Regions from separate parts of the Pseudomonas zhanjiangensis genome, predicted to be linked through region 2. Evidence: predicted binding sites of a transcription regulator. Region 2 holds the regulator's gene; each other region holds the start of a gene.
What was found. The regulator FliA, encoded in region 2, starts transcription of late flagellar genes. The targets are predictions, from matches to a motif close to CTAAAGTTTNNNNNNNNNNNGCCGNTAA.
Positions count from the first base shown of each region.

Region 1 (5,467 bases), on a different contig from region 2:
CCCCCGCCGACACGGTGATATGCAGCTGCTGCAGCACCCGTCGCCGAATGTCGCGGGCGATACGCGTGGCGCTACCGGCAAAGTGCGGGCTGTCGGAGACATCCAGATAAGCCTCATCCAGCGACAGCGGCTCGATCAGCTCGGTGTAGTCGCGGAAGATCGCCTGGATCTCCCGCGATACCGCCTTGTAGGCCTCTATTCGCGGCTTGACGATCAGCAGATCCGGACACAGCTTCAGCGCATGCCCGGAGGCCATCGCCGAGCGCACGCCATAGGCGCGGGCCTCGTAGTTGCAGGTGGCAATCACCCCACGACGATCCGCCGAGCCGCCCACAGCCAGGGGCTTGCCGGCCAGGCTCGGATCGTCGCGCATCTCGATGGCGGCATAGAAGCAGTCGCAGTCGACGTGGATGATTTTTCTGACGGTCATAATATGCAACCCCGCGGGTGCCGACGCACCGACGCACCGACGCACCGACGCAAAGAACACAGGGTCGCCGTTATCCATAAAGGCCTGGTGGCGCAGAATAACCACCGGCGTGGCAGCCGCCAATAGCCTGCACGGTGCCGCCGGCCCTTGCAGCGGGTCCAGGCGCGCCGTGGCGATCGGCTCAGCAAGGAACGCGGCCGCCCCCAGGGCTCCACCCGAAACAGAATTCGATAAATATCGGCGCCCGCGGATTGCTTCGCCGCTCGCCGCAATGCGCTGCAGGCCCCATTGCGCCTGGCCTGGCGCCGCCCTTGGGGCTGGCGTGGAACGCTAAGCGCCTGAACACAAAACAGTTTTTCCACAACCAAGGATTGACAGCGAGCCTTATAGCGGTAGAATTGGCGTCGCGGGATGGAGCAGTCTGGTAGCTCGTCGGGCTCATAACCCGAAGGTCGTAGGTTCAAATCCTGCTCCCGCAACCAGTTATCCAAAAAAGGCCACTCAATCGAGTGGCCTTTTTTGTTTGCGCCCGGATCAACGATTTAAGTATTTGATTGAGAAACACAAATCGATTGACAACTACCGGCTTATGGATAGAATGGCGGCCGCGGGATGGAGCAGTCTGGTAGCTCGTCGGGCTCATAACCCGAAGGTCGTAGGTTCAAATCCTGCTCCCGCAACCAGTTATCCAAAAAAGGCCACTCAATCGAGTGGCCTTTTTTGTGTGCGCAGCTTTGTGCGCAGCTTGCTGCCCCCCCCCTCGACAGGCCTGCGCCGGTCAGTCGCGACGCGACGGCGACAGCAACTCGATCTTGTAGCCATCCGGATCCTCGACGAAGGCCAGGATGCTGCTGCCGTGCTTCATCGGCCCCGGCTCGCGGGTGATCTTGCCGCCGCGGGCGCGAATGTCTTCGCAAGCCTTGTAGACGTCGGCGACCTCCAGGGCGATATGACCGTAGCCGGTGCCCAGGTCGTAGCTGTCGACGCCCCAGTTGTGGGTCAGTTCGATCACGCTGTTGTGCGCCTCGTCGCCATAGCCGACGAAGGCCAGGGTGAACTGGCCATCCGGATAGTCCTTGCGACGCAACAGGGTCATGCCCAACACGTCGATGTAGAAGGCGATGGATTTATCCAGATCGCCCACGCGCAGCATGGTATGCAGCAGTCTCATCGAATCTCTCCTTGTCCGTGGCCCGCCGTGCGGGCCTGAAAATGCAGACCCCGGCGCGTGGCCGGGGTCTTGTGTCAGGCTCGAGCGCTCCGACGCTATCAGAGCAGCTGGCGGCCCTTGTTCGCGGCGATGCGCATGCGCAGCGCGTTGAGCTTAATGAAGCCCGCGGCATCCTGCTGATTGTAGGCGCCGGCGTCGTCCTCGAAGGTGGCGATGGTGGCATCGAACAGCGAGTCGTCGGACTTGCGGCCGACCACGATGACATTGCCCTTGTACAGCTTCAGGCGCACCACGCCGTTCACGCTGACCTGGGAAGCGTCGATCATCTGCTGCAGCATCAGACGCTCCGGGCTCCACCAGAAACCGTTGTAGATCAGACTGGCGTACTTGGGCATCAGCTCGTCTTTCAGGTGAGCGACTTCGCGGTCGAGGGTGATCGACTCGATGGCGCGGTGGCCCTTGAGCATGATGGTGCCACCGGGGGTCTCGTAGCAGCCGCGCGACTTCATGCCGACGAAGCGGTTCTCGACGATGTCCAGACGACCGATGCCGTTCTCGCCGCCGATGCGGTTGAGCTCGGCCAGCACGGTGGCCGGGGTCATGTCCTTGCCGTCGATGGCGACGATGTCACCGGCGCGGTAGGTCAGCTCGATGTAGGTGGGGGTGTCCGGCGCCGCTTCCGGCGACTTGGTCCAGCGCCACATGTCTTCTTCGTGCTCGGTCCAGGTGTCTTCCAGCACGCCGCCTTCATAGGAGATGTGCAGCAGGTTGGCATCCATGGAGTACGGCGACTTCTTCTTGCCATGGCGCTCGATCGGGATGGCGTGCTTCTCGGCATAGTCCATCAGCTTCTCGCGGGACATCAGGTCCCACTCGCGCCAGGGGGCGATGACCTTGACGCCCGGCTTGAGCGCATAGGCGCCCAGCTCGAAGCGCACCTGGTCGTTGCCCTTGCCGGTGGCACCATGGGAGATGGCGTCGGCGCCGGTTTCGTTGGCGATCTCGATCAGGCGCTTGGCGATCAGCGGGCGGGCGATGGAGGTGCCCAGCAGGTACTCGCCTTCATAGATGGTGTTGGCGCGGAACATCGGGTAGACGAAGTCGCGGACGAACTCTTCGCGCAGGTCGTCGATGTAGATTTCCTTGACGCCCATGGCCTTCGCCTTGGCGCGGGCCGGCTCGACTTCTTCACCCTGGCCGAGGTCGGCGGTGAAAGTCACCACCTCGCAGTTATAGGTATCTTGCAGCCACTTGAGGATCACCGAAGTGTCCAGGCCACCGGAATATGCCAGGACTACCTTGTTTACGTCGGCCATGCCAATCAACTCCACGGGGTTGTTCGGGAAAACCCGTGATTCTACTGCCCGCGCCGAACGATTTACAGGGGCGCGACAGCTTATGACGACGAAGCGACGGCTTCTTTCAGCACGGCGACACTCAGGAGCCGGTCGGCGCCTACAGTACTTCACCCTCGGCAGGCGACTCGGGGACCCGATCCAGGCGCACGGTGACCCGGCGATTCTTGGCCCGATTGGCGGCGCTGTTGTTCGGCACCAGCGGATAGCGCTCGCCATGAAAGCGCAGAGTGACCTGCTCGGCCGGTACCCCATTGGCCTTGAGGTAGTCCATCACCGCCAGCGCCCGACGCCGGGACAGGTCGCGGTTGGTCAGGCGGTTGCCGCTGTTGTCGGCATGCCCGTCGAGCTGGATCCGGTTGACGCTGGGGTCGGCCTTGAGAAACTCGAGGATGATGTCCAGCTTGGCCTGGGCCAGGGGCTCCAGGTCGACGCCGCCGCCCGGAAAGCCGATCTGGCTCTGGCGCACCTGGTCGAAGTTGACCGGCAACAGCTTGGCCGTGCAGCCCAGGTAATCGCGATAGGCCTGCTGGAATTTCACCGGCAGCAAGCGCACCTCCAAACGCTCGCCGCCACGCAGGGTATGGTGACGCACCAGCGGACTGCGACCTTCGAGCAAGCCGGTCAGCAAGCGACTGGCCTGCTCCTGGCTGGAGCTGAACGGCACATCCCCCTCGCCCACCCGGACCGAACCCAGGTTGATGTCACCACGCCCCGGTTGCCAGGGAGCCGCGGCCGCCAGCAGGGTCGCCGAACCACTGGCCAGCCAGCGCTCGCGCACCTGCAGGCGGAAGGTTGCCTGCTCGCCGGCACGGCGGACGAACTCGCCGACGCCGAAGTCGGCGACGCTTTGGGACAGACGGCACTCGAACTGGTCGCCCGCAATCTGCCACTGGACGTTTTCCAGGCGAGTCTGAAAGCTGATAGCCCAGGCCGGCAGACACAGCGCCAGACTGGCGATCAGGCTGAGCAGGGCGATACATGGCTGGCGCACATCGAGCTCCACTGGATTAACGTCGTTCCCTCGGGGTATCGGTGGGGCGGGAAAAAACTTAAGCGCGTAGTTGCCGGCAAGCCTGCTGGACGCGCATGCGCGCGTGCCCTGACGGGGCTTTTCCGGTAGCATTCCAGGCACGTTTTGCCCGCCTGGAAGCCCCCATGACCGACCGCATCACCCTGCTGCGTCCCGACGACTGGCACATTCACCTGCGCGATGGCGCGGTACTGCCACACACTGTCGCCGATGTGGCGCGCACCTTCGCCCGCGCCATCATCATGCCGAACCTGGTACCGCCGGTACGTACCGCCAGCGAAGCCGACGCCTATCGCCAGCGCATTCTCGCCGCGCGCCCGGCCGGCAGCCGGTTCGAGCCACTGATGGTGCTCTACCTCACCGACCAGACCAGCCCGGCAGACGTGCGCGAGGCCAAGGCCTCGGGCTTCGTCCATGCGGCCAAGCTCTATCCGGCCGGGGCCACCACCAATTCCGACTCGGGCGTTACCGCCCTCGAGAAGATCTTTCCGGCACTCGAGGCCATGGCCGAAGTCGGCCTGCCGCTGCTGGTCCACGGCGAAGTGACGCGTAGCGAGATCGATGTCTTCGATCGCGAGAAATACTTCATCGACGAGCAACTGAGCCGCGTGGTCGAGCGCTTCCCGACCCTCAAGGTGGTGTTCGAGCACATCACCACTCGCGACGCGGTCGAATTCGTCAATGCCGCACCGGCCAATGTCGGCGCCACCATCACCGCCCACCACCTGCTGTACAACCGCAACCACATGCTGGTCGGCGGCATTCGCCCACACTTCTACTGCCTGCCGATCCTCAAGCGCAATCTGCACCAGGAAGCCCTGCTCGACGCCGCCACCGGCGGCAGCGCCAAGTTCTTCCTCGGGACCGACTCGGCCCCCCATGCCAAGCACGCCAAGGAAGCCGCCTGCGGCTGCGCCGGCTGCTACACCGTCTATGCGGCCATCGAGCTGTATGCCGAGGCCTTCGAGCAGCGCAATGCGCTGGACAAGCTGGAGGCCTTCGCCAGCCTGAACGGCCCGGATTTCTATGGCCTGCCGCGCAACAGCGAGACCATCACTCTGGTACGCGAAGAATGGACCGCCCCGGCCAGCCTGCCCCTCGGCGAGCACAGCGTGATCCCCCTGCGTGCCGGCGAAAGCCTGCGCTGGCGCCTGCTGGAGAGCCACTCGTGAGCGCCGAACAGTTCGACAACGAGCTCGACAGCCCGAGCAGCGGCGGCTCACGCCATCCCATGGCCGCGCGCTTTCGCGGCTACCTGCCGGTGGTGGTGGACGTGGAAACCGGCGGCTTCAACTGCGCCACCGACGCCCTACTGGAGATCGCCGCCACCACCATCGGCATGGACGAGCAGGGCTTTCTCTTCCCCGAGCACACCCAGTTCTTCCGCATCGAACCCTTCGAGGGCGCCAATATCGAAGCGGCGGCGCTGGAGTTCACCGGGATCAAGCTGGACCATCCACTGCGCATGGCGGTGAGCG
Region 1 is NZ_JBFTEG010000002.1:45,283-50,749, forward strand. It holds gene dinB (DNA polymerase IV) at 1-430, opposite strand, end outside; tRNA gene AB5S05_RS02750 (tRNA-Met) at 836-912, shown strand; tRNA gene AB5S05_RS02755 (tRNA-Met) at 1,037-1,113, shown strand; gene gloA (lactoylglutathione lyase) at 1,209-1,601, opposite strand; gene AB5S05_RS02765 (argininosuccinate synthase) at 1,700-2,917, opposite strand; gene AB5S05_RS02770 (flagellar protein MotY) at 3,057-3,950, opposite strand; gene pyrC (dihydroorotase) at 4,115-5,161, shown strand; gene rnt (ribonuclease T) at 5,158-5,467, shown strand, end outside.
Region 1: AB5S05_RS02770 (flagellar protein MotY) is a predicted target of FliA. The motif match lies at 3,986-4,013, and genes of this name have one in related genera.

Region 2 (5,467 bases):
TTGGCGGGATGCCCGAGGTGCCCGCCGATAAGCCGAGTGTCACCCCGCTGGCGGCGCCGGTACAGCCGGTCGTGGCCGGTGATCAGCGCGCACTGGAGGCCATGCGTTTCGAGCTGAACGGCCTGCGTGAACTGATCGAAGTGCAGTTGGGCTCGATCGCCTGGGGGCAGATGCAGGACCGCCGTCCCAAGCAGGCCAATCTGTGGCGTCGCCTGCAGCGCATGGGTCTGCCGGGCGAGCTGTCGCGGGTCCTGCTCGAGCGGGTGGCCAATGTCGCCGAACCGCGTCAGGCCTGGCGCATGCTCCTGGCCCATCTGGCCCACGCTATTCAGACGCCCAAGCAGGAACCGCTGGAAGAGGGCGGGGTGATCGCCCTGGTCGGCCCGGCTGGCATGGGCAAGACAACCACCCTGGCCAAGCTGGCGGCGCGCTACGTGCTCAAGTACGGCGCGCAGAACATCGCCCTGGTGAGCATGGACAGCTACCGCATCGGCGCCCAGGAACAACTGAAGACCCTGGGCCGCATCCTCAATGTCTCGGTCACTGCGGTCGATCCGGGCGAGTCGCTGACCCAGGCCCTGGCGCCGCTGGCACGCAAGCGGGTGGTGCTGATCGACACCGCCGGCCTGCCGGCCAGTGATCCGGCGCTGCGCATGCAGCTCGAGGCGCTGGCCAGTCGCGGCATCAAGGCTCGCAACTACCTGGTATTGGCCGCTACCAGCCAGAGCCAGGTGCTCAAGGCGGCGTATCATAGCTACAAGCGCTGTGGGCTCTCCGGCTGCATCCTCAGCAAGTTGGACGAGGCGACCAGCCTCGGCGAGGTTTTAGGTCTGGCTATTGGCCAGCGTCTGCCGGTAGCCTATCTCACCGATGGGCCGCGGATTCCCGACGACCTGCAGGTGCCGCGTAGCCACCAGTTGGTCAGTCGTGCGGTCGGTTTGCAGAGCGCCGAGGACCCGAGTGAAGAGGCCATGGTTGAGATGTTCGCCGGTCTCTATCAACATCCGGCGCGACGCGCCGGCTAATGGCTGCTGCGGCAGTGGTATTGCGACGTGGGGCAGTGCTTGGCAGGGCGAATATCGGCCCGGCGCAACCAGCCTCAGGGTTCCAGTCTAACGTCAGACAAGGTGTGTAGATAACATGGGTATGCATCCCGTACAGGTGATTGCGGTGACCGGCGGCAAGGGCGGCGTCGGCAAGACCAATGTCTCGGTGAATCTGGCGTTGGCGCTGGCCGACCTCGGGCGGCGGGTGATGTTGATGGATGCCGACCTCGGGCTGGCCAACATCGATGTGCTGCTGGGGCTGACGGCCAAGCGCACGCTGGCCGATGTTATCAGCGGCGAATGCGACCTGCGTGACGTGCTGCTGCAGGGGCCGGGCGGCGTGCGTATCGTGCCGGCCGCCTCGGGCACCCAGAGCATGGTCCAGCTGACGCCGATGCAGCACGCCGGCCTGATCCAGGCGTTCAGCGAGATCAGCGATAACCTCGATGTGCTGATCGTCGATACCGCGGCCGGCATCGGCGACTCGGTGGTCAGTTTCGTCCGTGCCGCCCAGGAAGTGCTGGTGGTGGTGTGCGACGAACCGACCTCGATCACCGATGCCTACGCGCTGATCAAGTTGCTCAATCGCGACTTCGGCATGAACCGCTTCCGCGTCCTGGCGAACATGGCCCATAGCCCGCAGGAAGGCCGCAATCTGTTTGCTAAGCTGACCAAGGTGACCGACCGTTTCCTCGACGTGGCGCTGCAGTACGTAGGCGCGGTGCCTTATGACGAGTCGGTGCGCAAGGCCGTGCAGAAGCAGCGTGCGGTCTATGAGGCGTTTCCCCGGTCCAAGTGCGCCCTGGCATTCAAGGCGATCGCGCAGAAGGTCGACGCCTGGCCGTTACCGGCCAACCCCCGTGGCCACCTGGAATTCTTCGTCGAGCGTCTGGTTCATCAGCCAGCCGCGGACGCCGCCGTATGACAGCAGCCCCTGGACTCCGTATGTACAGCAAGGCGCAGGCACAAGACTCCCAATACCAGCTGATCGAGCGCTATGCGCCCCTGGTCAAGCGTATCGCCTATCACCTGCTGGGGCGCTTGCCGGCCAGCGTGCAGGTCGATGACCTGATTCAATCCGGGATGATCGGCCTGCTCGAAGCCGCGAAGAAGTATGACGTGAGCAAGGGGGCAAGCTTCGAAACCTTTGCCGGTATTCGCATTCGCGGTTCGATGCTCGATGAGGTGCGTAAAGGTGACTGGGCGCCGCGTTCGGTGCATCGAAACAGCCGCATGGTCAGTGACGCCATTCGGGTAATTGAGTCCAGAACCGGGCGTGACGCTAAAGATCACGAGGTTGCGGCCGAACTCCAATTGAGTCTGGAGGATTACTACGGCATTCTTGGCGACACTTTGGGCAGCCGCCTGTTCAGCTTCGACGACCTGTTGCAGGACGGCGAGCATGGTGGCCTGCATGAAGACGCCAGCTCCACGCATTCAGAACCCTCGCGAGACCTGGAAGACGAACGCTTCCAAGGCGCGCTGGCCGACGCCATCGCCAACTTGCCCGAGCGTGAGCGCCTGGTGTTATCGCTGTATTACGATGAAGAGCTGAATCTCAAGGAAATTGGCGAAGTCCTGGGTGTGAGTGAGTCGCGTGTCAGCCAGTTGCATAGTCAGTGCGCGGCGCGTCTGCGGGCGCGGCTGAGCGAGTGGCGCGCGCGCTAGACAGTTGGATTAGCAGGCCGGTTTCACGATTAAGGGCGTACCCAGGAACTGGGTGCGTTTGGGACTGTACGGAGGTCGACTTGGACAAAAATATGAAAATCCTCATCGTTGATGATTTTTCAACGATGCGACGGATCATCAAGAATCTCTTGCGTGACTTGGGTTTCACCAATACCGCAGAAGCCGACGATGGTGTCACCGCGTTGCCGATGCTGCAGAGTGGCAGCTTCGACTTTCTGGTGACCGACTGGAACATGCCCGGTATGACCGGTATCGACCTGTTGCGTGCCGTACGTGCCGATGAGCGCCTCAAGCATCTACCGGTATTGATGGTCACTGCCGAAGCCAAGCGGGATCAGATCATCGAGGCCGCTCAGGCCGGGGTGAATGGTTATGTAGTCAAACCGTTCACAGCCCAGGTGCTGAAAGAAAAGATCGAGAAGATCTTTGAGCGGGTCAACGGCTGATGTCTGCCGCGAGGGCGCTATGGAACACGATGATTCGCAAAGGGACGACCTTGAGTCGACCCTGAAACTCAATGCTCGCCAACTGGTCGACAGCCTGGAAAACGGCAAGTTCGGTGAAGCGGTCCAACTGATCAACGATCTCAATAAATTGCGCGACCGTGGCCTGTACCACGAAGTCGGCAAATTGACGCGGGAGTTGCACAACGCCATCGTCAACTTCCAGCTCGACCCGCGGGTACCCCACGCCAAGGAAGTGTCGCAGATCGCCGATGCGACCGAGCGTCTGAACTACGTGGTGACGATGACCGAGAATGCGGCCAATCGCACCATGGACCTGGTCGAAGAGAGTGCCCCGCTGGTCAACGACCTGGCCAGCGAGGCGCAGAGCCTGAGCGCCGAGTGGGCGCGTTTCATGCGTCGCGAGATAGGCGCAGATGGCTTTCGCGAGCTGGCCAAGCGGATCGAATTGTTCCTCGCCCGGAGCGAGCGCGACAGCGCCAAGCTGTCCGGCCATCTCAACGATATTCTGCTCGCCCAGGATTACCAGGACCTGACCGGCCAGGTGATCAAACGGGTCACGCAACTGGTCACCGAGGTGGAGAGCAATCTGCTCAAGCTGGTGCTGATGGCCAGCCAGGTGGACCGTTTCGCCGGCATCGAGCACGATCACGAACAATTGCGCGCCGAACAAAAACAACAAAAAGAACCTTCCCACGGTGAAGGTCCGCAGATTCATGCCGATAAGCGTGATGACGTCGCATCCAGTCAGGATGATGTCGACGATCTGCTATCCAGCCTAGGATTTTAGGAGCACGTCTATGAGCTTCGGCGCCGATGAAGAGATCCTCCAGGATTTCCTGGTAGAGGCCGGCGAAATTCTTGAGCAATTGTCCGAGCAGTTGGTTGAGCTTGAAAGCCGGCCGGACGATATGAACCTGCTCAATGCGATTTTCCGTGGTTTTCACACCGTCAAGGGCGGGGCGGGATTTCTTCAGCTCAATGAGTTGGTGGAGTGCTGTCATATTGCCGAGAACGTCTTCGACATCCTGCGCAAGGGTGAGCGGCGCGTCGACTCGGAGTTGATGGACGTGGTGCTCGAGGCGCTCGATGCGGTCAATGGCATGTTCGGCGAGGTGCGTGAGCGCGTCGAGCCGACGGCGGCCACTCCCGAGCTGCTGGCGGCCCTGGCGCGTCTGGCCGAGCCCGCCGGGCAGGCAACCGAGGCGGCGCCGACTGTCGCCGCGGTCGAGGTCCAGGCGCCGGCGTCCGGCGACATCACCGACAGTGAGTTCGAGCAGTTGCTCGACGCGCTCGACGCACCGGTGGCGACCGTGGCCGATGCCGCGGGCGCCAGCGACGACATTACCGACGATGAATTCGAGTCGCTGCTCGATCAGCTGCATGGCAAGGGCCAGGCGCCCAAGGTGGTCAGCGCCCAGGTCGAGCTGAGCGCTGCCGCGCCCGCCGCTGGCGATGAAATCACCGACGACGAATTCGAGGCCTTGCTCGATCAGCTGCATGGCAAGGGGCAGTTCAGCCCGCCTGTCGAGGTTTCCGCACCGGTGCCTGCGCCCGCCCAGCAAGCCGCCGCGGCGAGCGCTGCTGGCGACGAGATCAGCGACGACGAATTCGAGGCGTTGCTCGACCAGCTGCATGGCAAGGGCAAGTTCAGCGAGCCTGCAGCGCCGGCCAACGCCGTCGCGGCGGCCACGCCGGTAGCCAAGCCTGCGGCCGCGCCTGCTCCGGCGAAAGCCGCCGCCACGCCGGCCGCCAAGGCCGAGCCGGCCAAGGCATCGCCCGCCGCGGAGAAAACTCCGCCGGCCAGCGAAGCGGAGACCACGGTGCGGGTCGACACCGCGCGCCTGGACGAGATCATGAACATGGTCGGCGAGCTGGTGCTGGTGCGTAACCGCTTGGTGCGCCTGGGCTCGAACAGTGGCGACGAGGCCATGGCCAAGGCCGTGTCCAACCTCGATGTGGTCACCGCCGACCTGCAGACGGCCGTGATGAAGACCCGCATGCAGCCGATCAAGAAGGTCTTCGGGCGTTTCCCGCGGCTGGTTCGCGACCTGGCGCGCAACCTGAAGAAAGAGATCAACCTGGAGCTGGTGGGCGAGGAGACCGATCTCGACAAGAACCTGGTCGAGGCGCTGGCCGATCCCCTGGTGCACCTGGTGCGCAACGCCGTCGACCATGGCATCGAAACCCCCGAGGAGCGCGAGGCCAGCGGCAAGTCGCGTGGCGGCAAGGTGGTGCTGTCGGCCGAGCAGGAGGGCGACCACATCC
Region 2 is NZ_JBFTEG010000010.1:34,541-40,007, reverse strand. It holds gene flhF (flagellar biosynthesis GTPase FlhF) at 1-1,025, shown strand, start outside; gene fleN (flagellar synthesis regulator FleN) at 1,141-1,971, shown strand; gene fliA (RNA polymerase sigma factor FliA) at 1,968-2,714, shown strand; gene AB5S05_RS13340 (chemotaxis response regulator CheY) at 2,807-3,181, shown strand; gene AB5S05_RS13335 (protein phosphatase CheZ) at 3,201-3,989, shown strand; gene AB5S05_RS13330 (chemotaxis protein CheA) at 4,000-5,467, shown strand, end outside.

Region 3 (5,467 bases), on a different contig from region 2:
TGCAGCCCGTCGCGGCGAATCCGCGTGATGCCCAGAACCCGGTCGATCAGCAACGCGAACTCCATCTCGGGGCCGCGTAGAATCATCAGGAAGTTTTTGTCGGAAAGAGTGTTCATCGGCAGCTCGAACAGCACCCGCAGATCGAACAGCGAGACGATACGGCCACGCACGTTGACGATGCCCAGCACGTAGGGCGGAGTGCCCGGCAACGGGGTGAAGTGGGGCAGCGGCAGCACCTCGGCGACATGCGCGCTTTCGATGGCGTAAAGCTCGCCACTGATATTGAAAGACAACACCTCCAGCCAGCCATCGACTTGCTCCGGCTCTATCGTCTGCGCCCATTGCCGGGTGCGCTCGAGCAGGCGCGCATCGCGCTCCTCAGCATCCACGCCGAAGCCGGCGGCCAGGCGCAGCTCGCACTGGGCCAGGCGCTGATGAATCTGGCCCCAGCGCGGGTCATCGTTCACAGGCTCGGACATCTAGTCGAGTCCTCCATTAGTTGATCGCACAGGCGCAGCAGCTGCGCACTGCTGAGGCCGTCGCCGAGGGGAACCAGGGCCTGGCTGTCCTGGCTCAGGAGCAGTTGCCGGCAGACCTGCAAGGCCTTCTGGCTGGCGCGTGGCTGGCCGTCGGCGCGCAGCAGGCGAGCGCACAGGAAGTAGCCGAGGATGAATTCGGGCTGCAGATACAAGGCCCTGTGCAGCGCCATCAGGGCCTGGCGGTGGTCGCCGTGCTGTTGCGCCAGCAGGGCTTGCAACCAGTAGGCCGATATCGAGGTTGCGTCCAGCGCGAGTGAGCGCTGCAGCCACTCCCCTGCCGGTTCGAACTGCTGCTGATCGGCCCAGCTGCGCGCCATGGCCAGGCAGGCCTGGTGCTGCTGCGCGCGGCTCGGGCCGGCACAGTTCAGGTAGGCCGTTAGCGCCTCGCGGGCCTCTTCATGCTGACCCGCCGCCTGGGCCTGGGTGGCCTGCCGCCAGAGGCGTTCAGCCTTGGCCTCGGCGCTTTGCGCGGCGCGCGGCGGCTCGGCGCGCGGCGCAGCAACGAGTGAACGCGGATTCTGGGTTGGAAGGGAAACCACCGGGGCGGACAGGCTGGCGCGCGGCGCTGAAGCCAGCGCTGCGCGGTTTGCCGAAGCCGGGCTGTTCGCCCAGGGCGACTGCCGCGTCCTGGCGGCCAGCGCGTAATTACAGCCGGCCCAGCGGCCCTGCAGGCCGGCCTGGGTCGCCAGCCCGGCCTCCACGGCGCTCAGCAGCAGCACGCCATCGCCACTCAGGCTGCCAAGCAGACGCCGCAGCGCCGCCTGCGCCCGCCCCGGGGTGAAATACATCAGCACGTTGCGGCACAGGATCACATCGGCGTCCGCCAGGGCGGGGGCCAAGGCGGCGTCGGCGAGGTTGTACTGGACGAAGCGGATGCGCTCGCGCCATGCCGCACGCACTCGCCACAGACGCCCCTCGGCCTGGAAGTAGCGCGTGCGGAAGTCATCCTCGCTGCTGCGAAAGGCGTTGCGCCCATAGAGCCCCTGCTCGGCGCGGGCGAGAAAACCTGCGTTGATATCGCTGGCAACCAGTTCCACCGTCCACTGCCCACGCTCGCTGCCGAGCAGTTCGTCGACCAGGAACAGCAGGCCGTAGGCCTCCTCCCCGGTACAGCAGCCGGCGCTCCACAGGCGCAGGTGGCGTCGACCCTCGCGCCGCCGACGCTCAAGCAATGGCGTCAGGTGCTGGCTGGCGAGCCATTCGAAGGCCTCGGCGTCGCGACGAAAATAGGTTTCGCCGACAGTGAAGGCGGCGATCAGCGACTGTACCTGGCCGGCATCCCAATCGGCGAACGCCAGTTCCTGCAGCCATCTGTCGAAATCCGCTACCTCCCGCTCCAGGGCCAGCAGTTGCAGGCGGCGCAGCAGGTCCGCCTGCCGCGCGCCGGAATAGTCCGCACCCAGATGGCGCAAGACCTTCTGGCTCAGCGCCGCCAGCAGGCGCGGGGAAACGCTCGCCTCAGTGCGCAACATCGTGCGAGTCCTCCCGGCTGGCGAGCAGCTCCACCAACTGTGCCTCGTCGCTATCGCTGAGCAGCTGCTCGACATCCTGGATCAGCAACAGTCCCTCGGCGCTGCGCACCACCCCGCGCAGCAGGATGGAGGGCACCCGCGGGTCCGGGGCGGCGGTGAAGTCGTCGCTCGCGAAGGCCCTCACGACCTCCACATGCTCCACCGGCAATAACAGTTCGCGCTTGCTGCTGCGCAGCCAGATGAAGGGTTGCCACAGGTCGAGGGCGGGCGCGCTCCAGCCAAAGCGCCGGGCCAGATCCACCACGGGGAGCAGCCGGCCGCGGACGTTGGCCAAACCACAGATCGACTCCGGCGCACCCGGCAAGGGGGTACTGCGCAGTGCCGGCAGCACGCGCACCACCTGGTCGAGGACCACGGCCAAGCGTTGGCCGGACAAGCGGAACGGCAACACCAAGTTATCTTTCACAAGCCAGCCCTTGCCACCAGCAATTGGAGGTCGAATCGCTTTAAGGAACAAATATCCATAAATAAGTTGTGGTATTTATCGAGTGCTGGCTGCCAGTTCTTTGATCCAGCAAACTTGAACGGCCTCCACGCGAGAAACAAGCACAAGCTGGCTTGATGAAATACGTTTAACACAGTTAGATCACAAGAATAGATTAGTCAGTCTGCAGCGGGGATCAAATAACTCGCGAGGGATAACGCCCAGCAACTTCAAGTTTGTCCGCGCACCATTAGAGGTCACATACCCTGTTTGCGGCCGATGGCCACTGCGCTTGCAAAAACCGTGGTTATCAACCTGCAGGCAATTTCAAGTGATTCTTGAAGTACCGGGCCTATTCCGCAGTTGAGCTCGTCACACCCCAGTCCCCTGCATGCCATGCAAGAGGAATCCGGCCGTGCCGAACTGGCCCTTTGCAAAGGGCCAGTTCGGCGTAGCTTCAGAGTCTTGATCTTATTATTGAGGGGCGAGTGGGCGTACATCCGGCGCAGCCAATACGTGGCCTAATGTAGACCCCATACACGCCAGAAGGCTGACATTTTATAACAATCAAAGTCAACAAAACGAACGTGCCAGAATATATCTATACAGCTATGTAAGTTCAGAAAAACAGTCCCGCGAAGCCAGGTTAATTGATTGCTTAATCAATAATAAGCGAGGCCCACTCTGGCCAATAACACCACGTGCTTCTGCCGACCTGAATGACACGCGAAGCCCGTCCTTGACGCTTGCATGCGCTCATGGAGAACACCCCGCAATAACCTGGCACCGAAGCGCAATCGAGACAGTTTGATGGCAGCGTTGCCGGAGCCTGGCAGCGACTCATGCTCCGGCCGAACAGCGCAGGAGGGCCAAGGAGCGCTCGGATCGACCGGCGCCCGCTGCATTGCCCCGACCAAACCCGACGAGCGGCATTAGTCATGATCGGCCCGCATGGGCGTCACCAGCCGCGGGCGATGCAGGCCAACGGCCATGACGATGAATGATCAACTGGAGCAGCGGCCAAGTTAAGCGCCGGTCGAACCTGTAAAACTTCCCGCGGAGAGATTGCAGGCAACTTACTTCGCCGTTTAAGTGAACTACAATCAGGCCACCGCCCGCGCGAATGCAATGGCGACGCAGCCGACGACCATCTAGCTGCGCCCCAGATAACGCCGATCGTCCCCGAGCCGTTCAATCAATCGCTCGAGAAAGAATTCGATTCGACCGCTGAGTCCTGATGGCAGGGGCCAGCATTCGACCCCGCTCAGTGAGTCTTCGGTAGGCATGTCCACAAGTCGAATGGGGAAATGCCTCATAGACCGCACGCTGCCGCTGCACTGACTTGCGCACGACATCCTCGAAGGGCACTGTGCCGAGGTAACGCAGGGAAACGTTGAGGAACCTGTCGGCAAATTGCTCCAGCTTCTTGAAAACCATCAGCCCCTCGTAGGCACTGCGAGCCATGTTGACCAGCACCTGAAAGCGGTCTACGCCATATTCGCAGCTGAGCTACCTGATCAGCGCACAGGCAGAAGCGATAGCGGGAGGCTCATCATTGGCCACTATCAACACCTCGCGTGCGGCACGCACGAAATCGAGCGACGTTTGACCCAGGCCCCCAGCCGTATCGACGCTCAGGTAGTCCAGGCTATCGCCGAGCTCACTGACGGCATGGATTATCTCGGCATGCTGCTGGGTGGAAAGCTGGCACATATGAGACTGGCCGGATGCCGCCGGCACCACGCGCACTCCACTGGGGTGCTGCAGAATCACATCGCTTACCGTGCACTGACCGCTGATCACATCGGCCAGATGTGCGCCCGGCGATCAAACCCAGCGCAACATCGACATTGCCCATGGCCAGGTCGGCGTCCAACAGGACGACCTGCCGCCCCAGCCCGGCCAACGCCAGCGCCAGGTTTACCGAGACACTGGTCTTGCCTACTCCGGATTTTCCGCTGGTGACCGCAATGACTTGCACAGCCCCCATCTTCAAGCTCATCAAGACCCCTCTCTCCAACCGGAGATACACTGCGCGGCCCGTGTGCTACCCTCACTGGAAACTCGGCACTAGCCGAGCAGTTCAATTCTCTGCACCAGACAATACCCACGATTGCGGACCGATCGAAACAGCCCCACACCGCCGGAAACTTTCTTGAATTTGCCCTGCAATCTGCTGATGCACATAACCAGCCCCGTGTAATTACCGGAATCCCTATTCAGGCAGGCAAGAATGTCGACCTTGTTAAGCACGCGCTGCTCACTGGCCACGAAGTCCTTCAAGATCAGCGCCTCTGACGCCGTCAGTGCTATTTTCTTGCATTCTCCCAATAGCACGCGTCGCTCACAATCCAGCATCCAGGCACCATTACCCTCATCTGCCGGGCGCGCGGCAAGCTGTTCAACTGCCGCACGCCCAATAGCCATATCCCCCATAACGGTAACACCCCACACCAAGCTAGTGCCCGCAAAAAGCCCGCAAGCCCGTCTACGCACACTGGGAACAGAAACCAAGCCATCTTCCTTTCGCAAGAAGACGCACACCCCCATTAAGTTGAAAAGCATGCTTTACTCAGCAGCTCTTTTTAAGCAGAAAGTTAAATGCTGTCAGCCCCCACAATAACCAACCGGCTTGAAAGTCGGTAGCCATATCCGCGGATACTTTGGATGGCATCACTCCCCAATAATTTTTTGGTTTTCGCGCGCAGCCTGCTTATGAATTTTTCCAGCGCGCGCTGGTCGTAACCTTCAGAGCTCCACTCCAACAAGTCGGCTATTTCTTCCCGACTTGCAATACGCCCCGGCGCCCGACTTAGCGCACTGAGCGCCCTCAACTCAAAGTACGAAAGCTGAATTTTCTCTTGCTCAGTCCACAGGCACAGCTGGCGCAGATCAAGAACCGGTACATTCCCACTGCCACTGCCACTGTCGCCAACAAGCCTCGCAAAAGCATCAGCCATCTCTGCGGCGCT
Region 3 is NZ_JBFTEG010000026.1:19,986-25,452, reverse strand. It holds gene AB5S05_RS20550 (chemotaxis protein CheW) at 1-479, opposite strand, end outside; gene AB5S05_RS20545 (CheR family methyltransferase) at 464-2,011, opposite strand; gene AB5S05_RS20540 (chemotaxis protein CheW) at 1,998-2,477, opposite strand; partial or broken gene AB5S05_RS20535 (MinD/ParA family protein) at 3,647-4,485, opposite strand; gene AB5S05_RS20530 (winged helix-turn-helix domain-containing protein) at 4,566-5,060, opposite strand; gene AB5S05_RS20525 (response regulator transcription factor) at 5,093-5,467, opposite strand, start outside.
Region 3: AB5S05_RS20540 (chemotaxis protein CheW) is a predicted target of FliA. The motif match lies at 2,593-2,620, and genes of this name have one in related genera.